2 regions of the Marinococcus sp. LNSP9103-4 genome follow, and region 2 is predicted to be linked to the other one. Evidence: riboswitches for the same ligand, from Rfam matches in the RefSeq annotation. Region 2 holds a riboswitch; the other holds the start of a gene.
The links. A riboswitch is a leader RNA that binds a small molecule or an ion and turns the genes downstream of it on or off. The one in region 2 is predicted to bind glycine.
Positions count from the first base shown of each region.

Region 1: linked by a shared signal. The riboswitch ahead of gcvT (glycine cleavage system aminomethyltransferase GcvT) and the one ahead of ACTRXG_RS08350 (serine dehydratase beta chain) in region 2 are both predicted to bind glycine.

Region 1 covers NZ_JBQLIA010000002.1:48,487-63,717, forward strand. Annotated here, with positions in the region: gene gcvPA (aminomethyl-transferring glycine dehydrogenase subunit GcvPA) at 1-1,015, opposite strand, end outside; gene gcvT (glycine cleavage system aminomethyltransferase GcvT) at 1,033-2,139, opposite strand; glycine riboswitch at 2,221-2,308, opposite strand; glycine riboswitch at 2,312-2,400, opposite strand; gene ACTRXG_RS01680 (MBL fold metallo-hydrolase) at 2,596-3,237, shown strand; gene ACTRXG_RS01685 (CapA family protein) at 3,338-4,480, opposite strand; gene ACTRXG_RS01690 (hypothetical protein) at 4,576-5,049, opposite strand; gene ACTRXG_RS01695 (hypothetical protein) at 5,206-5,538, shown strand; gene ACTRXG_RS01700 (5-methyltetrahydropteroyltriglutamate--homocysteine S-methyltransferase) at 5,694-6,824, shown strand; gene ACTRXG_RS01705 (DUF2513 domain-containing protein) at 6,983-7,345, shown strand; gene ACTRXG_RS01710 (3D domain-containing protein) at 7,865-8,572, shown strand; gene cynS (cyanase) at 8,648-9,094, opposite strand; gene ACTRXG_RS01720 (glycosyltransferase family 8 protein) at 9,479-10,330, shown strand; gene ACTRXG_RS01725 (Na-translocating system protein MpsC family protein) at 10,365-11,060, opposite strand; gene ACTRXG_RS01730 (Na+/H+ antiporter family protein) at 11,415-12,722, opposite strand; gene ACTRXG_RS01735 (N-acetyltransferase family protein) at 12,850-13,302, opposite strand; gene cysI (assimilatory sulfite reductase (NADPH) hemoprotein subunit) at 13,474-15,192, opposite strand; gene ACTRXG_RS01745 (assimilatory sulfite reductase (NADPH) flavoprotein subunit) at 15,220-15,231, opposite strand, start outside.
Region 2 covers NZ_JBQLIA010000009.1:58,168-73,398, forward strand. Annotated here, with positions in the region: gene ACTRXG_RS08275 (3D domain-containing protein) at 320-985, shown strand; gene ACTRXG_RS08280 (hypothetical protein) at 1,077-1,241, shown strand; gene ACTRXG_RS08285 (GNAT family N-acetyltransferase) at 1,428-1,934, shown strand; gene ACTRXG_RS08290 (hypothetical protein) at 1,981-2,124, shown strand; gene ACTRXG_RS08295 (SDR family oxidoreductase) at 2,214-3,086, shown strand; gene ACTRXG_RS08300 (DMT family transporter) at 3,100-4,002, opposite strand; gene ACTRXG_RS08305 (Lrp/AsnC family transcriptional regulator) at 4,187-4,642, shown strand; gene ACTRXG_RS08310 (aminoglycoside phosphotransferase family protein) at 4,770-5,675, shown strand; gene ACTRXG_RS08315 (MarR family winged helix-turn-helix transcriptional regulator) at 5,745-6,182, shown strand; gene ACTRXG_RS08320 (pirin family protein) at 6,314-7,180, shown strand; gene ACTRXG_RS08325 (nitroreductase family protein) at 7,222-7,794, shown strand; gene ACTRXG_RS08330 (hypothetical protein) at 7,846-7,983, opposite strand; gene ACTRXG_RS08335 (universal stress protein) at 8,255-8,737, shown strand; gene ACTRXG_RS08340 (hypothetical protein) at 9,178-9,318, opposite strand; gene sdaAA (L-serine ammonia-lyase, iron-sulfur-dependent, subunit alpha) at 9,355-10,239, opposite strand; gene ACTRXG_RS08350 (serine dehydratase beta chain) at 10,236-10,733, opposite strand; glycine riboswitch at 10,812-10,889, opposite strand; glycine riboswitch at 10,893-10,997, opposite strand; gene ACTRXG_RS08355 (GNAT family N-acetyltransferase) at 11,153-11,665, shown strand; gene ACTRXG_RS08360 (RDD family protein) at 11,779-12,198, shown strand; gene ACTRXG_RS08365 (hypothetical protein) at 12,246-12,812, shown strand; gene ACTRXG_RS08370 (hypothetical protein) at 12,847-13,020, shown strand; gene ACTRXG_RS08375 (SulP family inorganic anion transporter) at 13,181-14,914, shown strand; gene ACTRXG_RS08380 (catalase) at 15,107-15,231, shown strand, end outside.

The sequences.
Region 1 (15,231 bases), on a different contig from region 2:
GCGCGTTCAGAGCCTGGTTTGAACAAATGTTGGATGTCGCTTTATCCCGGCGGATATGCTGCTCTCTTGCCTGCAGCGTCAGTACATAACCCCGGCTTCCGTCTTCATCCTCCGTCTGTCCGACAAGACGCCCGGGGACCTTCCGAATATGCTTTTTAGTGGTGGCAAAAAATCCGCAGTGCGGTCCGCCAAACTGCATTGGAATACCAAGCGGCTGAGCGTCTCCTGCCACAATATCCGCTCCGAAACTTCCCGGCGGCGTCAGGACGCCGAGCGCAAGGGGATTTGCCGACACAATCATCAGCGAGTTTTCTTTATCGGCTGCCTGCCTTACAGCAGCTAAATCTTCAATAGTACCGTAAAAGTTTGGGTACTGCACAATCACTCCTGCGGTATCAGCATCAATCATGTCTTCAAGCTTAGCCATGTCCGTATGCCCGTCCTTTTCGGGAACGATTTTCACTGTAAGTCCGGGCCCGGCAGCGTATGTGTTCAATACATCGAGCGCTTCAGGGTGAACCGTTCCAGAGACGACGATGGTACGGCGCCTCCCCCTGTTTTCACTTGCGGCCATCAGTGCTGCTTCTGCGAGCGCTGTCGGCCCGTCATACATAGACGAATTAGCGATATCCATTCCCGTAAGTTCACTGATCATCGTTTGAAATTCAAAGATTGCCTGCAGCTCGCCCTGCGAAATCTCCGGCTGGTACGGAGTATATGCCGTGTAAAATTCCGAGCGCCGGAGCACATGATCGACGACTGTCGGTATATAATGCTCGTACACCCCTGCCCCGAGATAGGAGACGCAGTCCTGCACGCTGGTATTTCTGTTACTGAGGCGCTTCATTTCCTTTAGAAGATCCGTTTCGCCAAGAGCTTTCGGCAGATTCATTTCTTTGGAAAAGCGAATATTTTCCGGTACGTCCTCAAACAATTCACCGATCGAATCCACACCGATCGTTTTAAGCATTTCTTCTTTATCCTCGCCGGTTACCGGCAGATAGCGATAATCCATTCTGGTGCCTCCTCTGTTTATTTTTCCCGTTTATAAAAGGGCACAGCTGCCACTTTTGCGCGTTTGGCTTTACCCCGCACATCCACTTCGACAGCCTGACCAAGATTCGTCCATCCAATATTCAGAAGAGCAAGTCCCACATTTGCTTTCAGCGTCGGCGACTGAGTGCCCGTAGTTACCCAGCCGATTTCCTCTCCGTCATCATTGTGTACCATGTAACCCGGGCGCGGAATTGCTTTATCAACCATTTCGATCCCGACAAGTTTACGTTTTAATCCCGCTTCTTTTTGTTTTTTTAAAGCTTCTTTACCAATGAAATTATCTTCCTGCTTCAGCTTTACGCAAAAGCCGATGCCTGCTTCAAGCGGAGTAATATTTGCGCTCAGCTCCTGGCCGTAGAGCGGCAGCTTCGCTTCAAACCTCAAGGTGTCTCTCGCGCCGAGACCGCATGGAATGAGTCCTTCGGATTCTCCTGCTTCCATGATCGTCTCCCAGCAGCGGATGGCCTCTTCAGCCCGGCAGTATAATTCAAAGCCGTCTTCTCCGGTATAGCCGGTTCTTGAGATGATAATATTTTCCGCTTCTCCGACTGAAGCACCGGCAGCAAACCGAAATGGCAGAATCTCTGCAAGAGAAGCATCAGTTACTTTCTGCAGCACCGTTTCTGCCACCGGGCCCTGTACAGCGATTAGTGCTGTTTCTTCCGAAATATCGGTAATACTTACGTTTTTCGTTACGTGGCGGCGAAGCCATGCCAGATCTTTTTCAATGTTAGCTGCGTTCAAAACGAGCATGTATTTTTCTTTTTCGAGCTGGTACACGAGCAGATCGTCAACCGTACCTCCATCTTCATAACACATGGCGGTATAAAGTGCTTTTCCGGGTTCTGCATTTTTTATGTTGTTTGTGAGCATATACTGCAGAAATTCAGCAGCACCCTCTCCTTCTACGACCGCCTCGCCCATATGGGAAACGTCGAACAGACCAGCCTTTGTACGAACCGCCTCGTGTTCGTCTTTGATGCCGGAAAACTGAACAGCCATTTCCCATCCGCCAAAATCGACGGTTTTTGCTCCGTGTTTTTCATATACCGGATACAGGGGTGTTCGTTTTAATTCTGCCAAGAAAATCACCTCATCATTATTTTCTGAAAAATCAAAACAGGAAAAAGCATAAAAAAGACAGAACTCCATAAGATATGGAAGCTCTGTCCTATAACCAGAAAGTTTCTCCTTTCCGTTGTACGGAAAGAGTGTCTTCGTGGGTGGCTTCTAAAAGAAGCGCTCTCCAGAGGAGCGTCCAGTAAGAGTCTGTTTGCCTGAGAGATTCACCTGTTACGGCTTGCTCCTTCGGCGCTGCCTGGCAGTCTCTCCCCTTACCATCATCCGCGCATTATATGTACATCTTTATTTGCTCATATTCTATCACTAATTCAGATAAAAACCAATGCTGAAAAAAAAATTAACCCGAACATTTCCGATAAATTGTACTGCATCATTCGTTTATCACTTTGGATCAATCATTTCTTCTCACTGTAATATTGTTTATACTAAAACCAGCATAAAAATTGGAGGGAAACTATGAACTGGAAACAGCTTCCACTGGGACCACTGCAGACAAACTGCTATGTTCTGTACGATAATGATAAAAACGCCGTAATTATTGATCCGGCCGGGGATGCCGATAAACTGCTCACCTATCTTCAGGAAAACGAGATGCGTCCTGTAGTCATTCTGTTAACACACGCCCATTTTGATCATATCGGTGCGCTTGATGCCGTGCGGGAAGCCTACAATATCCCTGTTTATCTTCATGAGCATGAAAGGGACTGGCCTGGGGACGCCCAAAAAAACGGCTCCGGACGCATGATGCCGGAGGCTGCGTTTACTGCAAAGCCCGCGGATCACCTTCTGCAGTCCGAAGGAACGCTTCAATTCGGCAGCTTTGAATTCCAATGGCTTCATACACCGGGCCATTCGCCGGGAAGTGTTTCCTATTGGCATAAAGAAACCAACACAGTCTTCTCCGGCGATGTATTGTTTTCAGGTGGTGTTGGACGTACTGACCTTTACGGAGGCGACATGGATACTCTGCTAGCCTCTATTCACGAGCAGCTGCTTGAACTCCCGGAAAATACAATAGTAGCCTGCGGCCACGGCCCCTTCACCGATATCGAAGCCGAAATGGATTCCAACCCGTTCATTAATGGGTTTGGCGCATAAAAATAAAGACCTCTGATTTAAAATTAGAGGTCTTTTAATATCTTAATACAGTAAATGAAATTATTTATGCATTCCCGCCCAGTTTCAGACGGTTAGTATTTTAATCGTTTGCTTCGATCCATTGATACACATGCTCGCGCAGATCCTCTTCGGTTTCACCACCTTCAGCAGGGTGGTCTGCTTCGGCCATCGGCTTCACTGTGTACTGATCCTCAGGGCCCGGTACAACCTGGGTAAAATCAACGTTAGGCTCTGTAATCTTCACGTCTTCGCCGTCTTTTTCCACATCGAATGTAGCAATACCGCCTGTATCGGTATATTCCTGATCCTGACCGGAGTAGAAATTGCCGAGAGAATAATAAACAAGCGTTTCATTTCCTTCTTCACCCTCCACCCATTCCATCGGCTGAAGCACGTGAGGGTGATGACCAATAACTACGTCCACTTCCTGGTCTGCAAGAAATTGGGCCAGCTCTTTTTGTTCTTCATTGGGCAGGCGCTCGTATTCATTTCCCCAGTGCATATTGACGACTACGATGTCCGCGTCATCTCTCATCGCTTCGACATCTTCCTGTATTTGTTCTTTATCAATTTTCTGCACGACATATTCATGCCCCTCCGGCACCTCGATGCCGTTCAGCCCGTATGTATAGGAAAGCACCCCCATGTCTACGTCCTTCACATTTACAATACGCTGCCGCTCTGCATCTTCCTCGTCCTTATAGACTCCTACGTAATCCATACCTGTCTGCTCATAATGATTAATCGCATTGTTTACAGCCTCCATTCCACGGTCAAGCGTATGGTTATTGGCTCCGGAGAGCATGTCCACTCCGGCATCCTGAAGGTCGTCTACAATTGCATATGGACTGTTAAAGGAAGGATAAGCCGATAAACCAAGCTCCTCGCCGCCGGGTATTGATTCCTGGTTCACAATCGTGTAATCCGGTTCTTCAAGCATCGGAGCAACTGCCTTCAGCGCCGGAGTGAAATCGTACTCCCCGTCTTCTTCCATTCTTTTATATACACGCCCGTGCAGCAAAACGTCTCCCGCCGCGCCAATCGTAATGCTTTCATCTTCCTGCTTCTGATTTTTGGAATCTTCTTCTGTCTGTGCTTCTGAATTTTCATTCTGCGCCTCCGAGGCTTCATTCTGTGTCTCAGAATTTTCATTTTCCCCGGCGCTGCTGCAGCCACTCAAAAGGAAAATCCCGCACGTCAATCCATAATACAATTTTCGCATGACATCCTCTTTTCTTTTAAATAGAATTCCTAGTCTAAATATACTATAAGTTTACTAATATATTCATTGGAATTGAAGAGGTTTTCATGTATTTTTTATGTCTGCCGGGGCGAAATATTTCTTTTTCCACATACAGCCAGCGTCCCCAGGACACCCGCAAGCGGTACGATTACCCACCATTCCTGATAAAGCAGAGGGTAAGAAAAATTCTTCGAGGTTATTGGGAATAAAAACTGAGTACCGTTTCCCAGAAAGTCAATCAGCATGGAGCCGACGGCCAGCGTAAAAAATGAAGCTGTCCAGGCTTTTGGGAATCCTCCCCCGAGCACGTGGCGGACAACCGGAGCGAACGCTGCCGCAATAAATGGCACCGTCAGCAGCGTATGAAAAATATAATTACCAAACAGCTTCGGGATATCAGGCACAATCACCATCACACCGAATGCCATCACCTTCAAGCGTTGTGAAACAATTAAATCCGGATTTCCGTAAAATATATACATTACTGCCGCGCCGGTCAGCAGATGCAGCAGTGTACTCGGTACATGTTCAATCAATATTTCAATCACAGGCCGTTCCTTCTTTCTGCTGGAGATGATTATTTTATTCACGGTTTTCTATTCTCATAAACTTCCTTCAAAACGCTATAAACGGCTGGGTTGAATGAGGCAGCTTTCGGGGTATGGAAAGAAAAGCAGCAAACTATTGTCAGGAGGAATTTTATAATGACCCTCGTAGAAAAACCGTCCGCGCTAAACCGGGCGCGAAAGAAAAAAGCCCCTGCCATGAAGGCAGAAGGCGAATTTGCACGCCAGCTCAAAGCTATTCTCATTTTTCAGCAAATCGATAAGCAGACCGCTGACAAAATGGACAACAGCTTCCGGCCGAAAAAAACGATTTACGCTCTCACTGGAGAAAAGTTGAGTATGAAAGATATTGCGTTTGTAATCAAATTGAAAGGCTTTAACGGCCTTTACCGTTTATTTTCCGCTTACAAGACTGTTTGTCACACAAACGACCTCGGGGAGCCGGTGATTGTCTTTCAGCGGCGTCCTTAGCCTGCCTGCTAAGAAAGAAGTTACTACCGTTTTTCATTTTCCTGGAAGTACGCTCTGCTTCCAACGGTTTCTGTAGACAAAACATCATCGGCTTCCATATACTATTAGTAGGCAAAATATACAGGTATTTTTGACTCATTACATATTACAGAGGAGTGGATGGTTTGACAAAAGCACCGTTTCGCGCAGAACACGTAGGAAGCTTTCTCCGTCCGGAGCGACTCAAAAAAGCCCGCCAGCAGTACACAGAGGGAGAGTTAAGCGCCGGGGCGCTATGGGACATTGAAAATGAAGAAATTGCTGCTCTTGTTGAAAAACAAAAAGAAGCTGGTCTTCCGGTCGTAACAGATGGTGAATTCCGCCGCGCATGGTTCCATCTCGATTTTATGCAGGAGGTCGAAGGGGCAGAATTTATTAAATTGGACCATGGGCTTGTATTCAGCGACAATACGGAAACAAAAGCCGAGGGGGTTAAAGTTGTTAATAAATTAGCCTTCAGCGACCACCCTGTTGTCCGCGAGTACGAATTTCTGCACAGCCTGAAAGGGGAGCACGCCGCCCGCGTGACAGTTCCAAGTCCGAGCATGTTTATTTTCCGGACTGTAACCGAAGAAGAAAAAAATGTCTATCAGTCGGAAGCTGAGCTGTTTTCAGACCTCGTGCAGGTGTACAAGGATACGATACAGGCTCTTTACAAGGCTGGCTGCCGCCACCTTCAGTTTGATGATACAACCTGGTCTTTATTTCTCGGAGCTGAAAAGGATAAGGACCTCGTACTTTCCGGCGGCCTGCTTGAAGCACGAGGCCTGGACCCGAAAGAAACGCTGGAAATGTTTGTAAACACTGTCAATGAAGCGATCGCTGATAAACCTGAAGATATGCGGATATATATGCATGTCTGCCGCGGCAACTACAAGTCCACCTATGCATCCAGCGGCAGCTACGACGCCGTTTCAGAATATATGTTCAGTAAATTAAACGTCGACGCCCTCCTGCTGGAATTTGATGACGAGCGCTCCGGAGGCTTTGAGCCTTTAAAGTATGTGAACCGCAGCGATCTTCAGGTAGTTCTCGGTTTAATCACTTCAAAATTCCCTGAACTTGAGGATACGGATTTAATTAAATCCAGACTGCAGGAAGCAGAAAAATATGTACCACTTGAACAACTTGGTTTAAGCCCTCAATGCGGCTTTGCTTCTACCGAAGAAGGCAATATCCTCACTGAAGAAGAGCAATGGGCGAAAGTTCGCCACGTTGTTTCTCTTGCCGAAGACGTCTGGCAATAAGCATTCGGAAAAAGAAGCCGGCGTTTCCCGGCTTCTTTTTTAACAGGTGCGTATGACAATATTTCTTATCAAAGCACCCGGGTACGTAAATCTTTTCTGGCATTTAAGCCAGTCCCAATATTATAATTTCAGTAAGTATAAAAAAGGTGGAAGATAAAATGGTTATGGAAAGAGACATGGAATCAATCAGGAAGCTTTTGATTGATCTGAAAGAGCAAAAGCCCGGATTCAGCCTCACATCTAAAAACGAAGAAACCGATTATTATATGTATCTGCTCACCGATGGAGGCCTGATCGAGGCTACCCGGCATAAAACCTTGAGTAAGCAGGTGACAAGCTACCATAATATTAAAATTACATTTGCCGGCCATGATTTCATCGATGTTGCCGAAGACGACAATATTTGGAACAGAACAAAGGAAAAAGCCATGGAAAAAGGATGGTCGATGTCAAATATCCCTCTGACTGTCCTGACAGATTTACTTAAAATCACTCTTTATCAGCATTTAAGCAACGACTGACGCACAACTAATTTCTCACGATTTATGTTTTTCCACATAGCTTTCTGCAGGCCTCCTGATGATTCAGGGGGTTTTTTGTTGTACTGCCGGAGTGTTTTCTCTCCGCCCTGTCCCTTTTTTCTTCTGCAGCATATTTTGGCTTTACTGATTTTTATAGATTAGTTCATTCCTCATGAAAAATCAAAATTAGGTTATTTTTCTCACGTTTTTCATTTGTAATATTACATTCATTTTTTCACTGAAATCTTAAGTTCAATTGCCCTGAAACCCTTTATTTATAAGCTTTTTATAAATATTACACATAATTTCTCATATATTTCATAAAGCTTAATCTTGTTACGTTTGCATTACATTCGTCCTATTCGCTTGAAAGTTCTTCTCCTGCGAGTTAAATTTACAAACGTGCGATAGGTTATTTCAAAATATACGCATCCTATACTAATTCGTTTATGTCCATTCACCCTTAATGCTTACTAAATAAAAAAATTTTTATACTCTCCGAGGAGGAATTTTTCAACCATGATGAAATCTACGAAAGCTTCACATTGGATCGGCGGCGCAGTTCTTGGTACAGCTCTAGCTTTTGCAGCACCAGCGGTAAGTGACGCATCAGACAGCCTGCTAGTCCAGGGGGACTCCAATGACTCTGTATCCGAAGCCCAATCTGTACTCGATGATAAAGGATATTACGATTATGAAGTAGACGGGATTTTTGGTTCGATTACTGCAGCAGCTGTACGTGATTTTCAGGCTGATGAAGGTCTTACGGTCGACGGCATCATCGGGCCAAATACAAAAGCAGCGCTGTACGGAGAAAGCTCCGGCAGCTCAAGTGAAAACGATGTTGAAGAAAGCTCTGAAGCAGACGACAGTGATAATGAAGCAGTAGAATCTGCCTCCACTTCCGAAAGCAGCAGTTCTGAAGATACCTCCGGCGGAGAGTCCATGACAGTCGAAGCCACTGCTTATACAGCAGACTGCGCAGGCTGCAGCGGTATTACAGCTACCGGTGTAAACCTAAATACCAACCGCTATGCGAAAGTAATCGCTGTAGACCCTGACGTTATTCCACTTGGCTCTGAAGTACAAATTGAAGGTATGGGTACTTATACCGCAGCGGATACCGGCGGAGCGATAAACGGAAACCGTATTGACGTTCACGTTCCAAGCAAGTCCGAAGCTTATTCCTTCGGCCGCCGAAGCGTGGAAGTAACTGTAATAGATTAATCTACTTATAAGCTTTATAAATATAGAGCCGCCTTACCATTTTGATGGAAAGGCGGCTCTATTGTATTTACTCGTTTACCACTTAGTATATGGTAGAAATTTGCCGTTCAATGTGACAACCACCCGGTCTCCTTTTGGGTCTTCCTCGCGTTCTACATCCATTTTAAAATCGATGGCGCTCATAATACCATCACCAAACTCCTCATGAATGATTTCCTTTAATGTCGTTCCGTATACCTGAGTAATTTCGTGAAAACGGTAAATAAGCGGGTCTGTTGGAACACCTTCACTTAAAGAACCTTTGTAAGGTACAGCCATCAGTTCATGCTTGATTTCTTCATAAGGAACTTCGAGGTAGTTAATGAGCGCGTCTGCTTCTTTTTCGTCCATTGATGCCTGTCCCTGAATAACAGCAGCAACCCAGGTTTTATTGCGGCCCACAGCTTCAGCTAGATCCTGATAAGTAGCTCGCTTCCTGTTTTTTGCTTCTATCAGCTTGGCGGTGACTTCACTCATTTCCATTATTTTGTCCCCTTCCTTATTCTGTTCTCCTTCACTTTAACATGCAGCCATTCCTCTGATACATGCTTTTTGCCATCTTCTTTTAGACATCTTCCATTCCACCTGCTTTAACCCTAGTTCCAAAAGCTTATTTTTTATTCATTCGCTATCATTTTGTTTCAAAAAGATGCATGAAGGATATATGTATAGTTACCTGCATATTTTTATGCTGTTTTTAAAAGTGAATAAAACCTGCTTCAGCAGCAATGAGTTAGACCATTGGGAGCTAATCATAAGCTGAAAAGAAAAAGCCTGACAGCTGATTCTTTTTAGTTCCAGGCATGCACCGGGTGCTTCTGTGACTAAAACAGATTATTACTATTACCCCACGAAGGAGTGCTTGTTATGTCTTATTATTCTCCCTATATTGTTACGACTGTAGCTGACGCCAACTATGCAGAACACACAGCCGTTTCTTTTACCTCTCTGCTCACGAACACTACGATGCCGGAGAGAATCGAATTTCACATTATTGAAACCGGCTGGAGCAGCTATCAAAAGCAAATGCTCGAGCAGCTCGGAGCCCATTTTAAATCCCGTGTCGTGTTTCACGCCATCGACACAAACAAATATAAAAACCTTTTTCAGGCGAATCACAAATATTCTTATCATATTACCAATGCTGCCTATTACCGGTTGTCCATACCGTACTTGTTTACGGATGCAGACAAAGTATTGTATATCGACTGCGATACTATCATTCAGGAAGACATTACAATTTTATGGAAGATTCCTTTGCGGCGCCAGGTTATTGCTGCAGCAGAAAACTTCGGCGGATTTTACCGTAACGACGATTTGTTCATGCCGCCGGAAGCTAAATATTTCAATTCCGGTGTCATGATGATTCACGTGCCGAATTGGAAAAAACACCAGGTGACCGATCAGGTCGTACAGTTTATCCAAAAGCATGAGAGCCGGATGCTTTATCACGATCAGGACGGCTTAAACGCTGTGCTTTACAATCATTGGTTTGAGCTTCATCCTAAATGGAATACAATGACCGATATGTTTTTGAAGGCTGTGCCTGATACCCGTCAGGGGAAAAAGGTGATGAGCGCTGCCGAAAAGCCGGCTGTTATTCATTTTACCGGCCCGGAAAAACCCTGGCAGCCAAACACTAAACACCCTTTAAAGCATTTGTATCATGAATACGCTGCCCAAAAAGATGAAATTGTCGTAAAGCCTACTTCCCTTTAATACCAGTGCCGCTCTTTTAATCAAAAGAGCGGCTTTATTTTGTTTCAGACTCCTTGCTGCTGCAGACAAATATTAAATAATTAATGTCTTTATCCACGTCCCAGATAATAAATGGATCGATCACTTCCCGCGGCATCCGTGTCAGTAAATCTGTTTCTTCAATGATACCTTTTACGAGGGAGGTTTTTGCTTCTTCCACTTTCTCTGCATATCCTTCTTCAAGAAGCTGGCGTTCTACCGGGGTCAATACATTGGTTCGTTCAATCAGCACTACACGGTGATTTAAAGGTTTTGTATTTACCGAAGCAGACAGACCTTCTTTGTTTTCTCCTGCTTTTTTTACGACGCTGTTTAACTCTTCCTGCCACTTTTCCACGATCCCGGATTCCGCAGGCGCATCAACTGTACCGAAAATTACTCCAGAGCGTTGATCGAGATTCCAGTTTGTATAAATATCAAGTATTTCCTTCCCTGTGACCGCTTCGAGTTCTGATTTTATATCTGCATAAAGAACGCTCATCAGCATCTCTCTCAATTCTTCCACTTTCCTGCCCTCATTTTTTTGGATTAAAATTTGTTCCATCGGTACCAAAAAATCACGGATATGGACACAAAAATAAGGCGGAGCCCACGTAGTATGTACTGAGATCGGACCTTTTCCAAAGCTTTCCCTCAAAACCTTTCCAATATATCCAGCTATCGCTGATTGTACTTCCTTTATTTCTGACATCACATTCTTCTCCTTTTCTTCCAAACCTCATTTTGTTTTGCTTTTGCTCTTGCGCGGTCTTCACAGAAGAAACGCAGGCTTATAAAAGCATAAAAAAAGCCACAGAGGAAAAATATCCTTTGTAGCTTACCGTTTAGCTCAACTGTCTAACGATCCTGCATCATTTACTGTGTATTAAATTTTACAGGGAGTCGCCAGAGACGACTCCCGGGGTTCATTTCCTGGCAGTGTAACGACTTATTTTCAGCCCTATTGTCTAAAAATTTCTATCGTTCATATAAAACATACATTATTTATTCATGTTTTACTTTACCTGTTTTGGACTAATTTTGCAATCCATTTGCTGCGGTGATGCTACAGAAGAAACGCTGCAGCCAACCCGCAGATAAACAACGGAATGTTGAAGTGTAGAAATGTCGGTACACATGTGTCCCATATATGATCATGGCGTCCATCGGCATTTAAGCCTGCAGTTGGCCCGAGCGTACTGTCAGAAGCCGGTGAGCCTGCATCCCCAATCGCCCCCGCGGTGCCAATTAAAGCTGCAGTGGCAAGCGGAGAGAAGCCGAGCGTGGCACTCAGTGGCACAAACAACGCCGCAAGAATCGGAATCGTCCCGAATGAAGAGCCAATACCCATGGTAATCAGCAGTCCAGTTAAAAGCATCACCAAAGCCCCGAGCATCTGGCTGCCTCCAAGAACGTCCGATGTAACTGCCACTAACTGCTCTACTGCTCCGGTCTCCTGCAGCACAGTTGCATATCCGGAAGCAAGCAGCATCACAAAGGCGATCATTCCCATCATGCGAACTCCATCGTTCACCGTCTGGTCGGCCTCTTTCACCGGAACGATCCGGAAGATAAACATAGCTGCAATACCCATCAATGCACCAATCACCAGGGACTCTGTCCATACCTGTACTAATAGCGCCAATACAATCGCTATCAGCGTTAACAGGTGCGACAGCTGAAATTTTTTCGTATCCTTCAGGGAAGCTTCTGCTTCCGTAACATCTATGCTTCCGGTGTTCATTTCTTTGTCTTTGCGGTACGTCACGAACACAGCTATCAGCAGACCGACCACCATTCCGCCTACTGGAATAATCATTGCCTGCCAGATCTGACCGAAATCAATATCCATGCCATTTTCGTTCATGCTTTCAAAAATAATATCGTGAAAAATTAACCCGTATCCTGCAGGAATCAGGATATACGGCGCCTTTAAGCCGAAGGTCAAACTCACGGCTACGGCCCGCCGGTTGATTTTCATATGATCAAACAAATGCAGAAGCGGCGGTATAAGTATTGGAATAAAAGCAATATGTACCGGAATAAGGTTTTGTGATAAACATGCCACTCCTGCAATTGTCAGAAGCAAAGCAGCCCGTTTATTTTTTAACAGCTTTACCAGATTCGTCACTAAAAATCCTGTAATACCCGAATAGCCAATCATAACTGCAAAAACACCGAGCAGAATGTAGCTGAGAGCGGTGTCAGCCCTCCCGCCCATGCCGGATACGAGCATTTCAATGGTATCAGTGAATGACAGGCCGGCCAGCAGTCCTGCCGCCACTGCTGCTCCCATCAGTGCCAGAATGACATTCAGCCGGAAGAGGCTGAGTACAATCAATACCAGGACTGAAACTATAACTGCGTACTCCACTTTGTTTCCCTCGTTTCTCTTCTTTTATCGTTTACGTACAACTATGTAAATTAAACGCACAAAGAAGATTTTAGCATAGATCCTTTAGTCTGCTCAAACTTTATCAGAGTAAAATGTTTTGCTTTATTTAAAATTCCCACTCGTAATGCGTCCATGCGCTTTTAGCTCCGCCGAGCGATTCGTAAAGTCTCCGTGCTTTTTTGTTGGTCCGGTCTGTTTCAAGCACCATGCCGGCAAAATCCTCCGACTGCACGTAAGAAAGGACAAATTCGAGAAGCTCTTTCCCGTAATGCTGCCCCTGGAATTCGGGAGAAATATACAGATCGTTTAAAATCGCTGTTTTTTTAACCTGAAGGGTGCTGAATGTCTGATATAAGGTAGCAAAACCGATCAAGTCGCCGTAATGTTCCACAATAAACTGGATGCCGATTTCCGGCTGGGCCAAAAGCTTTTTGATTAACGTTTTTAATTTGCTGATGCCGGGATCCGGATGCTCGTAATGATCCACAATATAAGTCTGCATGACTGCTGCTAGACTGGGAATGTCTTCTGCTTCTACGGTTCGTATTCTTATACTCATGACGGCCTCCTGCATAGTTCTATTACCTTGCGTATAATTGTTTTAACGCACTATATTTCATCTTATGGCACATGGAAACAGGATACAACCCTGAAAAAAAGCACTGAAGAAAAAATATTCCTTTTATATTCATAGAAAAACGGGAGCCGCCTAAGCGCGCCCCCGTTGTTATCAGTCATGAAAATTTATTCCGTCTGTAGTTGCTTTAACGTAGTCTGCACGGATGACAAAGTCCCCAAAGTGCTCTCCCTCGTGACGCTCCTTCGCAAAACGGGCAATCATCGGTTCAAGTTCACTTAAAATTTCCTCTTCCCCGATGTTTTCCCGGTAAAGCTTGCTCAGGCGGTCGCCGGTAAAGCTTGCACCTAGATACATATTGTATTTTCCGGGTGCTTTTCCGATAAAGCCGATCTCTCCGAGCGCTGAACGGGCACATCCATTTGGACAGCCCGTCATACGGATAATAATATCCTCATCCCGCAGGCCCTGCTCTTCAAGCATTACTTCAAGTTTATCGACCATAGACGGAAGATAGCGCTCTGCTTCCGCCATGGCGAGTCCACAGGTCGGAAAGGAAACACAGGCCATGGAATTGCGGCGGAGAGCGGAATAATGCTTTCCGTCTGTCAGACCGTAATCCTCGATCAATTTGCTGATCTGTCGTTTTTTATAGCTTGTAATATCGGATATGACCACGTTCTGGTTCGGCGTCATCCGAAAGTCGCCGGTATGAATTTTGGCTATTTCCCGCAGTCCGGTCATCAATTGATAATTTTCTTCATCCTTGATTCGTCCATTTTCAATAAAGAGAGTAAAGTGCCACTTACCATCGTTGCCTTTGATCCATCCATATTCGTCTCCGTTGCTTTCAAATTCATACGGACGGGCAGCCTCTATTTCATAGCCGAGCCGTTCATTTAATTCGCTTTTCAGCCATTCGACCCCGTAGCGGTCAATCGTATATTTGAAACGAGCGTTTTTCCGGTTGGAGCGGTTGCCGTAATCGCGCTGAATCGTCAGCAGTTTTTCCGCTGTATTTACCGCTTCATCTTTTGGCACATAGCCAATAACGCGTCCAAGCTGCGGATAAGTATCCGGCTCTCCGTGCGTCATTCCCATGCCGCCGCCGACTGATACGTTAAAACCCTGCAGCTCCCCGTTTTCCACAATGGCAATGTAGCCGATGTCCTGGGAGAAAACGTCAATATCGTTGGACGGCGGAACAGCCACCCCGATCTTGAATTTTCTTGGGAGATACGTTTCGCCGTAAATGGGCTCCACTTCTTCTTTGCTGTCTGCTACTTTCTCTTCATCAAGCCATATTTCATGGTAAGCCGTTGTGCGCGGCAGCAGATGGTCGCTAATTTGTTTGGAATACTCATAAACTTCCCCGTGCACATCGGATTGATTCGGGTTCACATTGCACATAACGTTTCTGTTCACGTCCCCACAGGCGGCGATGGAGTCCATCATGGCTGCATTAATTTCCTGCAGATTTTTTTTCATATTCCATTTGAGAATCCCGTGCATTTGAAACGTCTGGCGTGTAGTCAGCCGGAGAGTACCATTTCCGTATTTATGCGACACTTCATCCATTGTGAGCCACTGCTCCGGCGTAATAACGCCGGCCGGCAGGCGGACACGGAGCATAAACTGATAGGCTGGTTCAAGCTTTTGCTGGCGGCGTTCGTTGCGCAGGTCCCGGTCGTCCTGCATGTAGCTGCCGTGAAACTTCATCAGCTTTCCATCTGCTTCAGGAATGCTCGCAGTAATAGGGTTTGCCATCGTTTTAACAAGCGTACCGCGTAAGAAGTTACTGTCTTTTTTCAAGTGCTCCATTCCATCTAACGGGGCATCCTGAATGTTTTTTAAGCTGCTGTATTCTGACATATGCGTTTGGTTCCTCCCCGGTAGTTATTAATATACATC
Region 2 (15,231 bases):
TGGTGGATAAACCGCTGTTTATATCTTCTCAAAGCTTCGAAGCAGGCCCTTAGGCCTGCTTTTTTTACATAAAATGAAATTTTATTAAGAGGAGATTACAACTAAATTAATGCTGTTGATATTTTCAGGACCCCGCGTCATAATCGGAAGCGTTGTGTTTGAGAGAAAGCACATAAGTAATTCAGCAATCAACTACATTTAACAACCAACTTAATTCATGCAATAGTGACGTAAAGGTAAGTAATCATATAGGCAAACAATTCATTGGGCATCGTCATCGGGACGAAAAAAATATTTTTACCTCGGAGGTTGAATCAACATGATGAAAAAAACATTATTTGGAACAGCAATTACAGCAGGCGTAGTATTCGGAGCACCTCAGGCAGCGGACGCATCCATCAGCGACCACGGCCAAATGGAAAGAGGAGACGTTAACTCTTCTGTTGCGGAGCTTCAGGACACGCTAAAGGAAAAAGGCTATTTCCACGGCTATACTGGTTCTACATTTGGACCGAGAACTGAAAGTGCTGTAAAAGAATTTCAGGCAGATAACGGCATTTCTTCTTCTGCCGGCAACTACTTCGGTGTAGCAGGACCGGAAACGCAGGCAGCTCTTGGCGGCTCCAGCTCATCTGATTCCTCCAGCGAAGAAGTAGCTGGCGCTTCGACTTCCGAGTCCTCTGAGAGCACTGGCGGCGACACAATGACGATGGAAGCTACGGCTTACACGGCTGAATGTGCAGGCTGCAGCGGCATCACGGCAACAGGCAAAAACCTGAACAACGACCGTGACGCGAACGTTATCGCTGTGGACCCAGACGTTATCCCACTCGGTTCTACAGTAAAAATCGAAGGCATGGGTACGTATGAAGCAGCAGACACTGGCGGTGCGATTAATAACGACCGCATTGACATCCACGTTCCGACTAAATCTGACGCTTATTCCTTCGGCCGTCAGGACGTTGAAGTAACAGTAGTCGACTAATCAATAGCACTAAGCAGAAATCCTCTCCAGAGCTGGAGGGGATTTTTTGTGTCACAGTTCAATAAGTTTGTATCATAAGAAATTTATGTTAATGAAGGAAATTGATAATGGCAATATCCAGGAAGCAGAAAAATGGGAGGAGCCGTTGAGAGAGCTTTACGAGGCTTCAAGCCCAGCAGAGGATACCCATTTTTTTGATTACATGCTGGCAGCAATTGCGCTCGAACGACTGGAGCAGGTACAGGACAGTAGATAAAAAGAAAATATTACCAACTGCCTCTGACGGATGCTTTACCGTCGGAGGTTTATCTTTAGTAATGACTCAGGGCACCTGCTGCTAATCTTTCCCTTGTAACATATATTAAAAAGCAGGAAAAACGTTTAGAATATGATAGAGACCGAAGGAAAGGCTTTAATAAAATTGTAATGCCGGAGGAAAAAGATGATACATATCAAACAGGCCGGACCGTCGCATGTCTCCGGCATTATTTCTGTCTGTACAAAAGCGACCTGGGCAACGTACCGAAAGCTGTGCAGCGATGATTATCTCGAGCGGGTGTGCCAGGAGTTTTATAATGAAGCCAGAGTGCTCGATGAGGTGAAGCATAAAAGCCTCGACTGGGGTGGCTATTTTACAGCTGTGGAATATGAAACAGTATTAGGAGCTGCGGGCGGTGGCATGACTGGGGAGAAGGAATCCGAACTGTACGTGCTGTATCTGGATCCGGCCCGCCGGAATGAGGGTATCGGCACGAGACTGCTCGGCGCGGTAACCCGCCAGCAGCAGAACTGGGGGTCGGCCGAGCAGTGGGTGTCGGTGCAGAAGGGCAACCAGCTGGCGATTCCTTTTTATGAAGCCAGAGGCTTTACGTACGAAGGAGAGCGTATCGGGTATGCGAACACGGAAGACGAAGATTATGTATCACTCCGGTACAGGCGTGCCATTTAAATAGAAGAAAAACAGCTGCGAACTGGGCGGTCCAAGGAGGAAGAAAATGCTTATCATGCTCATGGTGCTGGCCTTCGCCGGTGTATTGACAGCGGTCAGCTTCATTTCAAACAGCCGGGTGAGGAAAATTGCCGTTTACAGCAGCTATGCGTTGTTTCTTACAGCGCTCGCGATTTTAACGCTGGGATAGCTGTGGCGAAATTTAAAAAGACAGTCGTTTTGTTGTACTGCATGTAACTGTTTTGGTTATAATTAACAATAGAAATGGAGGAATGACAAATGAAAGCACTAGTAACCGGAGCAACAGGCAAATTAGGATCCCAGGTGATGCAGTCGCTGCTGAAAAAGATGCCGGCTGATCAGCTGGCCGTGAGTGTCCGGAACCCGGACAAGGCCCAAGATCTGAAGGAAGCAGGGGTGGACGTGCGCCTCGGCGATTTTGACGATCCGCAAAGTCTGGACGAAGCGTTTGCCGGCGTGGACCGGCTGCTGATTATTTCAACAGACGGAGATAATGATACAAGAATCCGACAGCATACGAACGCGGTGGAAGCTGCAGCGCGGGCAGGTGTTTCCTTTATTGCCTACACAAGCATCGGCCATGCAGAAAGCAGCACGATGTTTTTGGCTCCGCCGCACCGAGCAGCCGAAAATGCAATCATTGAAACCGGCATTCCGCATGCGTTTCTGCGCAACAACTGGTACCTTGAGAATGAAGTGCCGGGTATACAGGGAGCCATGAATGGGGCGCCGTGGGTTACTGCTGCCGGGACCGGCCGGACAGGATGGGCGCTGCAGCTCGATTACGCAGAAGCAGCGGCCGCGGCTCTCGCTGGAGAGGGTGTACAGCAGTCTGTTTACGAGCTTTCCGGCCGCCCGCACACCCAGGACGAGCTCGTAAGCGTACTCGGAGACGTGCTCGGAAAAGAAATTCCAGTGCAGCATGTGAATGATGATGAATACGCGGAGATCATGAAGGAAGCCGGGATGCCGGAGGCGGTTGTGCCAATGCTTGTAAGCATCCAGCAGGGCATCCGCAGCGGATCGCTCGACATTGAAAGCAATGATTTTGAAAAGCTGCTCGGCCGTCCGGCCACGCCGATGCATGACGCGCTTGAACATCTCGTGCGGACACTTCCAGCCGAGTCTTAATTACGACAACGCCTCAAGCTGTACGCTTTTGGAGCGCGGGAGCTGATAGCAGCCTCCCGCGTTTTTTCGTGAAGAGGGAAAACGCGGTGCATCCGCCGATGACGATGGCGCTGCCTACAGCCTGCGCCCAGGTGAGGTGTTCACCAAAAAGGACAAAGGCAAGCAGGGCGGTAAACAGCGGATTAAAGTTTAAAAACAGCCCGGAGGTTGTCGCTCCCAGATGCTTCACACCTATTCCCCACAGCACCATACAGACAATCGTGGCAATGATGCTTAAAAACAGCATCGATCCGATAAATGCGGCATCGATCTGATGGACGGGAATCTGAAAGCCGTTGACTGGAAGCAGCAGGAGTACGCCGAACAATCCGGAGTAGCAGACCGACATCATCGGAGACACCATGGTGGTCGCCCAGCGGCTGCAGATTGAGTAGAGCCCAAAAACCAGCACTGCCGCAAGCATCCACGCATCGCCGGAGGCAAAAGAGAAGCCAGTGAGACTTCCGCCGCTCACGACGAGCAGTACGCCGGCGGTGGAAATGAGCATGGCTGTGATCTGTGCGCCGCGCAGCCGTTCACGAAGAAGAAGCGCCGAAAACAGGGCGATCGACAGCGTATTCATTGTCGAGATAATACTTACGCTGGTGGCATTGGATGAATCAAGCGCGGTAAACTGCAGAATATTAAAAAGGGCAACGCCTGTGATTCCCATCAGAAGCAGCGGTACAATCGCTTTTTTGTCGGAAAGCAGGCGTTTTTCTGTGATCGCAATGATTGGCAGAAGGCAGAGAACGGCGATACCGTAGCGCAGAATCGTCAGCGTCACGGGAGAAGCGTAGGCGGTCAAGCCTTCGCCAACGATGAAATTGCTCCCCCAGCATAGGCTTGCGAGCAGCAGCAGTGCGGTGTATTTCATGATTGTTCCCTCCCGTAATATTGTACGAAATAAATGTATCATGTAAAATGATTGTATAAAATATTATTTTGTATAAATTGATAAATACAAAATATTTATTAATAAAACGATCGTGAAAAAGAATTTATTTTGTTTAAGGAGAAGAAAGCACTTGATAAACGAATATTATTAGGGAGGAAAACGCATGTTAGACGATGTGGATGTACATATTCTTGATTTACTGCAGACGGAAACGAGGCTCAGCAACCTGGAGCTGTCCCAGCGGGTGAACCTTTCGGCGCCAGCGACTCACGCCCGGGTCAAACGGCTGGAGCAGGAAGGATATATTGATTCGTATACGGCGGTCCTCAACCAGGAAAAGCTCGGGTATGATCTTTTGTGCACGGTATTTATGAGTACGAGCATTCACCAGACGCAGGAATTAAACGAACTCGAACATCGTTTATCGGAAATGCCGGAGGTGATGGATTGCTACTGCATGACCGGCTCGTTTGATTATATGCTGAAAACGATCCACCGCAGCCGCAAGGAGCTGGAGGCGTTTATCCGGGAGCTGAACCAGCTAGGCGTCTCCCAGCTGCAGACGAGCATCGTGCTCCGGGAGGTCAAGGCTTCGACGGTGCTGCCGCTCAGGAAATAAAAATAGATTCAGAGATTAATATAGAAAAAACGGAATAGCCAAAACCGAGCAATAATACGTTAAAATGCCTTTAAAAAAAGCGGATATGTTATCGTAGTGGGGCTGCGTAGAGCGGAGGAGAATAGCAATGATACCGGATGGTTTTCGAGAGTATGACCCGATTAAATACGCTTCAACAATTCGACCAATTCAAAAAGGCTTTTCAGGAAACGGGAAATTTATTCTGAATGATAAATATTTGCTGAAGACTTTTCCAGTCGGGAGGCTTGGAGAACGAAAGCATGTGTTCAAAGTGTTGAATACGCTTGAAAATTATTCTTCCTTTATTCCACGTGCAATAGATATCGGAAAACGGAAGTTAGATGATGGAAATGAACAGGCGTTTATGCTGATGACATATCTGCCGGGAGTTGATGCAGAAGCAGTGCTTTCTTCTCTTTCCCAAAAAGATCAGTACAAAGCAGGTTTTGAAGCATCCAAAGAGCTTGCAAGGCTGCATGAGCTTGAAGCACCACCTGAATATCCTGATTGGAAAACGGTGAAAACAAAAAAGATCGACCGGTACTTCGAGCAGTTGAATAAAACAGTGGTGGATCAGGAAACGGTGCATCTGCTGTATACTTATATCAAAAAGCACGAACATTTAATGGCAGACCGCCCAAATAGATTCCAGCACGATGATTTTCATCCCTCCAATCTGTTGATAGCAGGAGGACGGTTCCAGGGAATTATAGATTTCGACCGGATGGATTGGGGAGACCCGGTGCATGATCTGCAAAAAACCGGCTTTTTCACGAAAAATGTAAGTCATGCGTTCAGTAGGGGAAGTATCGATGGTTATATTCAAGCAACAGAATTTGATGAAAACCTTTTTTGGAGGCTGTATGCATTGTATTCAGCTGTTCATGTCGTATCAGCGATAGTATGGGCATACCGGGAAAGTAACGTGCAGCATGACAAGCTGCTCAGGTACAGTAAAGAAGTTATTCAGGACCACCATTATTTTGATAGAAATATACCGGAATGGTATTAGAAATAGAGCTTATAAAGTTACTCGCTTTAACTGTTCTTTTTAAATCCATCAGTCAACGGAGGAATTCAGATGCATACCGAAGATTTTATCAGCATTATGATCCATCAGACCGATTTGAAATTAACGAGCTTTATTAAAGAAGAACTGCAGGCGTTTAATCTTACTCCGGAGCAGAACCTTATCATGATGCTTTTATGGGAAGAAGACGGCCGCACCCAGAACGATATAGCCCGCAAGCTGCAGAAGGATAAAACCAACGTTGCCCGGATGGCCGCCCAGCTTGAAAAAAAGCAGTTCGTGCGGCGGGCGGCGGGGACTGAGGACCAGCGGGCCATGCAGCTGTTTGTGACAGAAGAAGGAAGGCATCTTCAGGAAAAGGTACGCCCGGCGGCCGAGCGTTTCAACGCTGCCGTGACGAAGGGAATTAGCACAGAAGAGCTCAAAGCGCTTGAACAGACGCTTGCCAAAATAAATAAAAATGTTTCGGGGAGTCTCTGGGGGGAGTAGGGGCTCTCGGAGTAGATTCTTTGCAGGAGCCGGAAAAATATGTTGTACTAAAGATGCAGATTAAATGAATTGAATATATTTTTTGAGCAAATAGTTGCTATGCATACTAAATTGAAAGTGAGGGATTATTCATGGCGCATCAACAGCATTTGTTTCAGCGCCGGATCCGTGATAAATGGACGGTACAGTACGAGGAATTCGGTTTTCCTTCCATTCAGAAGGGGTGGGTGTTGCCGGTGGACCGGTGGAAGGAGTTTGATCCGTTCATTTTAATGGCCGAGGACTGGTTCAAGAAGGGCACGTTCCCGGATCATCCGCACCGTGGCTTTCAAACCGTTACGTATGTGGTGGACGGACGACTTGAGCACATTGACAACGGCGGCGGACGCGACATTCTCGAGCCCGGCGACGTGCAGTATATGAATGCCGGCTGGGCGGCCCGCCATGCCGAGGACGGGGTGGAAAATGATATCGCCCATACCCTGCAGCTGTGGCTGAACCTGCCGAAGGACCAGCGAAATACCGATACCATCTACCAGAATGTATACGGAGAAGAGGCTCCAACCGTACAAATTGACGGCGGATATTTAAAGGTTTTTTCCGGGACCGTCGCCGGGGAAGAAGGGCCGCTGAACTCGCTCGTCCCAATCACGCTGACCGAAATTAATTTATCGGAGGGGGCGGAATACGTGCATCACCTGCCGGAAAACCATAATGCCTTTTTATACACGCTCTCCGGCAGTGCCGATGTGGCGGATGGTACCGTCAACAAGCATGACGTGGCGACGCTCACCTTCGAGGATAACGGAGATCCGGAAGCGCTCTCGACGCTCCGCATTAAAGCCCATAAGCGCCGGACGAGAGTGCTCGTGTACTCCGGTGAACCTATCCGTGAAGAAATTGTACCGTACGGACCGTTTGTGATGAGCAGTATGGAAGAAATCAGGGAGGCGTACCGGGACTTTCACGAGGGAAAGTTCGGCCCGCCCGCAGAGTAAGCTGAACAGAGTGTCATTCAATATGAAGGAGATGGAGCAGAATGGATGTACTGAAAGCAATTCATTCACGCCGCAGTAACGGACTCGTAGAAGAAACTGAAGTACCGGAGGATATCATCGCGCAGGTGCTCGAAGCCGGCACCTGGGCGCCGTCGCACCACAAAACGGAGCCGTGGCGGTATTTCGTCATGACCGGTGACGGGCGCAGGCAGCTCGGGGAAGTGATGGCCGCCATTGCCGCGGAAGGTATGACGCCGGAAGAAAAAATGGAAAAGCAAAAGAATCTCGAAAAGCAGAAGGAAAAGCCGATGCGTGCACCGGTCGTGATTGCAGTGGCGGCCGAGCCGTCTGAGGAAGAGCGGGTGGATACGCTTGAAGAGTACGGCGCAGTATACGCTTCCATCCAGAACATGCTGCTCGCTGCGCATGCCCTCGGGCTGGCGGCCTTCTGGCGCACCGGGGCGCACTGCTATCATCCGAACATGAACGATCTGTTCGGCCTGGGGCGGCGGGGAAAAGTACTCGGACTGATTTATATCGGCTATCCGATGCGGGAGATGAAGGAAGGGCACCGGAAGCCGGTGGAACAGGTGACCACCTGGATAACGGAATAATAGCGGCATAGAAAAAGCAGGCAGCGGGAGGAAGCCGCTGCCTGCTTTTTGTTATTTTTCATCGTGCCTTTTGTTCAGCTGCTGACGCAGATTCAAACGCTGCTGTAAGTATTCCCGAAGAGAAATTTCTTTTTGGACCCATTGCTGTTTTAGAGCATTAAGCTGGTTTAAAAGATGATGTTTGTTCATACGATCCTCCTGCAACCATATTTCAATTATATTGTATCCGCTTAACAATTATTTAAAACCTCGAATATTATGTGAAAATGAATGAAAATTATAAAAACACAATATTTTTAGTTTGAGTATTGAAACCGCCTGGGAATATGGTAATAAATACAAGCCATAGCGGCGGAAATGTCGGGAATCCATAAGCCTGCAACATAAGCCAAAAAGTACTAAAGGGAGACCTCTGTGCTTTTTGGCTTTTATTTTATAAAAATTTAAGAGGTGAAATGGATTGAAACAATACAGCCATATCCTGGCAGCGCTTGATGTGCTCAGTAACCCTAATGTTGATGCCTTTGACGAAGCGTGCCGTGTCGCGGTTAAACACGATGCCGACCTGACGCTCGCCTATGTGTTTCATTATAATGAATATTCCTCGCTCGGATGGATGGACCCGATCGGTATCAGGCGGCTGCACGCAGAAGCAGAATACCGGCTTGAAGCGTACCGGAAAAACGCCGAAGAAAAAGGCGTACCGCGGGTAAAGACCGTCCTGGACAATGGAGTGCCGAAAAAACGTCTCGTGAACCAGCTCTGTGAAAGGGTTGACCCGGATCTTATCATTCTCGGGCAGTCCGGCGGCAATGCCCTCGGTCAGGCGATACAGGGAAACACCACCACAAAAACGGTGGTGAAGCAAGCTCCCTGCGACGTTCATGTCGTTGACCCGGCGATCGCTTCGATCCAGAGGGCGCACACCGCACCGCTTCAGTAAATCAAAAGATCCCCGGTGGAGTAATCCCGCCGGGGATCTATATGCGCCGTTAAAGTGTGTAGTGGTTTTTATCGTCCCATTTTTGTTTAATCACTGGAAGGTCACTAACGGTGGTGATGATAAGCTCTTCATCGCGAAAGGCGTTTAAGCTGGCGAGCAGTTCATCCTCGGAACAAAAATAAACGGGTTCCGAGCTGCCGAAGCGTGAGCGGATATCGGCGGCTGTTCCTATGTATACCTGGTTTTTGGGACGTTGAAGTACATATGCAAAATGGTCGATGGCAATGACCTCCTTTATAGGGACTTATAGTAAGAATAGCACGTCAGGGGTGAAACAGAAAGCAGAATGCATGGAATTTGAATAAAATATGAACAGTAAAGAAAACGGCTTGAGCCTGGCGGGAGCCATATTCAAGCCGTTTTTGATTTGTTTCAGGGATTTACGTTTCATCGGGCCTTGGAGAAATAAAGCAGAAAATGCCTAAAAGAAGGGCGGAAACCGCTATAGCCCAGTACATAAACAATAAGCTGACGAGAGTGAGAGTGCCGAACCAGATTTGAAAAAAACGGCGTTCGTTCATAGCTTCACCTCTTATGTGGAATTTAGAGCCCGGGAGTCATAAGCTGCAGGGCCGCTGAAACAGCCTCCGGGCGGCTTCTTTTCCCGTCGGGGTCTGGGCAAGCCCTCCTTCAGCAGTCTCTTTCAGGCTGCCCGGCATGTCGCGGCCGATCGTATGCATCGTCTGAATAACTTCATCGCAGGGGATGCGGCTGGTTATGCCTGCTAAAGCCATATCGGCCGCTGAAAAAGCGATGGAGGTGCCGATGACGTTTCTTTTCACGCACGGCACTTCGACGAGCCCGGCAACCGGATCACATACGAGTCCGAGAAGGGACTTCATCGCTATTGCGGTAGCGTGGGCTGCCTGCTCCGGGGAGCCATGCTGCAGCTCCGTAATCGTGCCCGCAGCCATGGCCGTCGCTGAGCCAATTTCCGCCTGACAGCCGCCGGCCGCGCCGGAAATAAAGGCGTGATTCGCAAATACGTAACCGATGGCACTTGCTGTGAACAGCCCCATCGTCAGGGTGTCATCATCGATGCTGCGGTTATCCTGGAGAGAGACCAGAATGCCCGGTAGTATACCTGCGGACCCGGCCGTGGGAGTTGCGACGATAAGGCCCATTTTTGCGTTGCTTTCCGACGTGGCCATCGCTGCTTCCATCGCCGTGCTGATGACCGGTCCGGATAACGGGTCGGTGTTTTGATTATACTGATGCATCCGGTAAGCATCACCGCCCGAGAGCCTGCTCTCTGTTTCCGTAATGTCACTCAATCCGTCCCGGACCGCCTGCTTCATTACCTGCAGCCGCTCCTGCATGCGTCCGAAAATCTGCTCCCGGGAAAAATCGGAGCGGCGAACCTCACGGCGCAGCATCCACTCGCCAATGGAAATGTCCTGAGCCATGCATTCCTGTACAATACTTTCAATGGTATCGTTCATATAAATGATGCCTCCTTTTTCGTGCGGGCTGCAATCGTTAAAATATCCGTACCCGTTCCCAAATTAATGCTGGTGTCATGACCGTTAATTCCATAAATGCAGGCCACTCCGCCGCCGATGGAGGCGCCGGATACGCGGACGGTTTCTATGCCGGACGATGCCTGAAGATGTACAGTGTTCGGGTGGCATCCGCCCGGAGTGCCCGGACAGAACTGGAAGTCGTAACGAAGGCCTGCGTCTTTGGCCAGCGCATACGCACTCCGGACGTTGATGTCGTGGGCGGATAATCCGAGCAGGCCGCCGATTATGGCTTTGTCCGAGCCGTGTCCCTGATAGGTGGAGGCGAGAGAGCCGTAGAACGTGATTGTCACATCTGTGACCTCTCCCAGCCAGTCGTGCACAAATTTCCCGATCGATACGACCCCCGCTGTGTGAGAGCTCGAGGGACCGACCATAATCGGGCCGATAATATCAAAACAGCTGTCAAACTCCATAACGATTCCTCCATATCTGAATTGAAAACGATTACATTAATACAAAAAAAGACAGAGAAACGGCCTGAATCGCCGTTTCTCTGTCTGTGTGCCTGAAAGATTTCATTCTTTGGCAAGAATTTTCTTCTTCGGCAGGTACGCATACCTTCTCCAGAGGTGCATCCTGTACTGGTCCTGGTACCTGAGAGTTTTTTCTTCCCGGCTGGTGGGAAGAATTGCTCCTTCGGTGCTGTAATATTCTACAGGCTCTCCCAATACATTCATCTGCAAAACCAATATTTTGTTACTTTTAGTGTAAACATCCGGTCTGGAAAAGTAAACCTATTTTTTGACAGCTGGCATGAGAGCGATATACTGGATGCAGCCTGTTAGCTTGGAATAATAAACCAATTTACCGAAAGAAATGAAGGGATGCGACTATGAGCGAACAAATTATTCTGCGCCCCGTCACGGCAGAAGATGAAAAAGACATTAATATTCTCCGGCGCCAGCCTTCTGTCATGCATTATACGCTGGGACTCCCTTCGGAGCGAAGAGCCTCCAACCAGTCATTTATCGAAGGGCTGACGGCGAACGATCATGTGATTGTTGCCGAGTACGGCGGCCGGGTCGTCGGTATCGGCTCTCTGGAGGTGCTGAGCGGTAAGCTGCATTACTACGGCATGACTGCCATGGCGGTGCACGATGAGTTTCAGAACCGGGGGATCGGCAGCCGTCTGCTTGATCATCTGCTGGATATCGCCGATAATTATTTAGGCTTATTCCGGCTGGAGCTCGATGTGGTGGAAGAAAACACGCGCGCAGTACAGCTGTATAAAAGCCGCGGGTTTGAACCAGAAGGTACGCTCCGTAAAGCCCATTTTTCCCGTGGTTCGTTTTACAATGTGCTGGTGATGGGCCGGCTGAACACCGCGTTGTTCCCGGCAGACTGAGCACTTCGTTGGAAAATTAAGGAACCAGGGAGATTGTCACTTCCAAAAATTAGCTTATTATGAAAAAATAGAAAAGAAGAGCTTACAACAAGAGTGATTAAAGGAGTGTATGTATGCAACAGGAATCTGCCGGTTTTGGCAGCAGGCTGCTCGCTATTGTTATTGACGGCCTCCTGCTTTCTCTCCCCATTCTTCTCATTAGTATGCTGGCCATGCTATGGATCAACCCCGATGAAGTGAATGTCGATATATTTTCCGGTGCCGGATCGCTTCTATATTCCATGATTCTGCCGATATTATGGCAAGGCCAGACGGTCGGGAAGTATGCCATGGGCATTCAGATTGTGAAAATGGACGGAAAGAAGCTTGGCATCGGGGCAATGCTGATGCGCGTGTTCGTAGCTAATATTTTGTACGGAATTACTCTATACATACTGATGATCACGAGTATAATTATGGTGCTTGTCCGTAAGGACAAACGGGCAGTGCATGATTTTCTTGCGGGCACCCGGGTGGTGAAAAAAAGCCGGTAGCTTTACTATCGGGATGGTAACGCCAATCATGCGAGCGGAGGAAATACATGATGAAAAAGATCTTTTCTGCCGGGGCAGCCGGCATATTCATTCTTTTAAGCGCCTGTTCCGTGCCTTCTTACTATACGGAGGAAGAGGAAGATGTCCCTGGAAATATAGAAACGGAATGGGGAGAAGAAGTGCCGCTTCCGTTGTTGAACGATGCACCGGTTTCGAGGGCGCAGATTAACGAGAATGAAGAGGGGGAGCCCGAGGAAGTGGAGATTTGGTACAGCGAGGAAGAAGAGGACGAGCTTCTTCCTTATTTTCAGGACGCGGGCAACCGGCACCGGTATGAAGAGGACTACAGTACACGGCTTGTGTACGGCATCAACAGCAACGACATTCACATTATTTTAAATTACGAAGCGGGCGATCAGATGGTATTCGGCGCTCACGATGACGTGCTCAGTATTGGGGGACGTCCGGTGGGCCGGGATATCCAGAGTGGGCCGATTACGTACACGTTTTACGCGAAGGGAGGCACCTATTCCCTCTCCTATTCAGAAGAGGCCAGGGCGGACACCGACGCGCACCGTGAACAAATTAAAGCCTTTTTACAGAACAGCGGCTAGGTTGAAGTCACGTTGTCTTGAGGAGGGAAGAGCCGTGGACTTGCTTATGGATATGCTGATCGTTGGCGCTCTGCTGATGATTGCTTTCAACATAAAAGCATTTGGTGAACGTTTGCTTCGTGCAAAGAAGAAACAGATGGATGAAGCCGCATATGAGCAGTTGAAAGCCGAAATCAAAGAAGAGCTGAAAAACGAATGGGAAAAATAAGGCAGGGACCTCCGGGTGTCTGCCTTTGTGTTGCTGGCGGCGTTAGTCTGTTTTTACAAAAAGGTACGGCGCGGGCTTTTCTTTTAAGCAGTTATGGTTCATGATTTATAAGAGAGAGATTGAACACTTTGCAAGTTCACGGAGAAAGAAGGAAGGATTTATGCGCCGGAGGACAAAAAACATATTAAGCATGTCGCAGGAATACAATAATCAGTCGCTGAAAAAGGATATGGCTGTGGGCTTTACGATTTTTATTATGATTGTGCCGCAGGGAATGGCCTACGCCGTTCTCGCCGGCCTGCCGCCGGTGATGGGGCTGTATGCCTCGCTGCTTCCGCTTTTAATCTACGCCCTGTTCGGCGGATCAAAGCATCTGGCTATCGGGCCGGTGGCGATGGCGTCGATTCTTGTTTTTTCCGGCGTCTCGCTGTATGCGGAGCCGGCGACGCCGGATTACGTGGCACTCGTGCTGCTGCTTACAGTCATGGTCGGGGTGATGCAGGTGGCGCTCGGCCTGCTGAATGCCGCCGCGTTTGTGAAATTTATTTCGCCGAACGTAATCAGCGGCTTTACGTCGGCAGTGGCAATTGCGATCGGCATGAGCCAGCTCGGGCAGTTTATGGGCATCAGTGTCGGCAGCCAGACGCAGATTATCCCGCTTTTACGGGATGTGATCGTCCATCTGCCACAGGTACATATCCCGACCCTGCTCGTTGGAACCTTGAGCCTGCTGGTGTTGATCGGGGGCCGGAAAGTAAAACGCAATCTTCCGGTTTCTCTGATTGTCGTCGTACTGAGCATTGCGGCAGTCGGGCTTTTTCGCCTCGACAACCAGGGAGTGAGTGTCGTCGGGGAAGTGCCCCAGGGCCTTCCAGATTTTACCGTGCCGGGCTTTAACCTTGCGGATGTGCAGGTGTTAATCCCGACTGCCCTGACGATTGCATTGATTGCGATGATGGAGACGCTTGCGATCACAAAAACGCTGAGCGATAAAAACGATTTTGGTGTGAACCTGAACAAAGAGATCCGGGCGATCGGGTATGCCAATATTGCCGGTCCGTTTTTTTCCTCCTACGCGGTGACCGGAAGCTTTTCAAGAAGTGCCATCAGCTACCGTACAGGAGCAGCTTCGCAGGCAGCGATGATTATTACCGCTGCCGGGGTGCTTGTCACGCTTCTCTTTTTCACGTCTTTATTCTACTTTCTGCCGTACGCGGTACTTGCAGCCATTATTCTCGTTTCGGTCGCCGGGCTGATTAACATCCGGTCCCTAAAGGACGCCTTCCGGGTGAAGCCGGAGGACGGATGGATATGGGTTGTAACGTTTGCTGCGACGCTTCTCGTTGGCATTCAGTGGGGGCTTTTAATTGGAATTGGCTTTTCGATCCTGCTGCTGCTTCGCCACATTTCCCGGCCGAATATTGTGGAGATCGGCTACGAGGAGGATACCCACAGCTATCTGGACCTGCAGCGGTTCCCGAATGCTAAGCGGGTGCCGGGCACGGTGCTCGTCCGGGCGGACACGCGCATTCATTTTTCGAACGTCGGCTATTTTGTGAAAATGGTGGAAAAAACGATTCAGGACCGCCGCAAAACAGAAACCGGCGGGCTGAAGGCCGCGATTGATATGTCTGGGGTGAATGACATTGACACGACCGGCATCGGCGCTCTCGAACAGATCATTGAAATGTTCCGCCGGGACCCGGACGTGGAGGTATGGTTCGTCGAGCTGAAGGGTCCGGTCCGGGATCTGCTGCTGCGGGCCGGATGGGATGAAAAATACGCTGAAGCAATTAAATACCAGAGTCTCGAAGGCTTTCTGGAACACGAGGGCAACGTCCCGTTTAAAACACCCACAGAGCCGAAGCAGGACTCCTGGGACTACATGATTTAACAAAGAACGAGGCTGGCAGGGAAGAGGATCCTGCCAGCCTCGTTCTGGTTTCAGGGATGTTATATACTCCTTGAATGACTGCTGTGTTAGAGTATATAGCTATATACTTTGAATTTAAAAAATTCAAAAAAATCGTTTGAATCATAATAACCCCGGGTAAAAATCAATAGATTTATAAAGGAGGTATATACATTGAGTAAAGATCGCGATAATGAACGCGAACACGACGAAGAAAAAAACAACGATAAGCAGAATAAAAATGAAGACGGAACACTCACCACCAGACAGGGGCATCCTGTCCGGGACAACCAAAACTC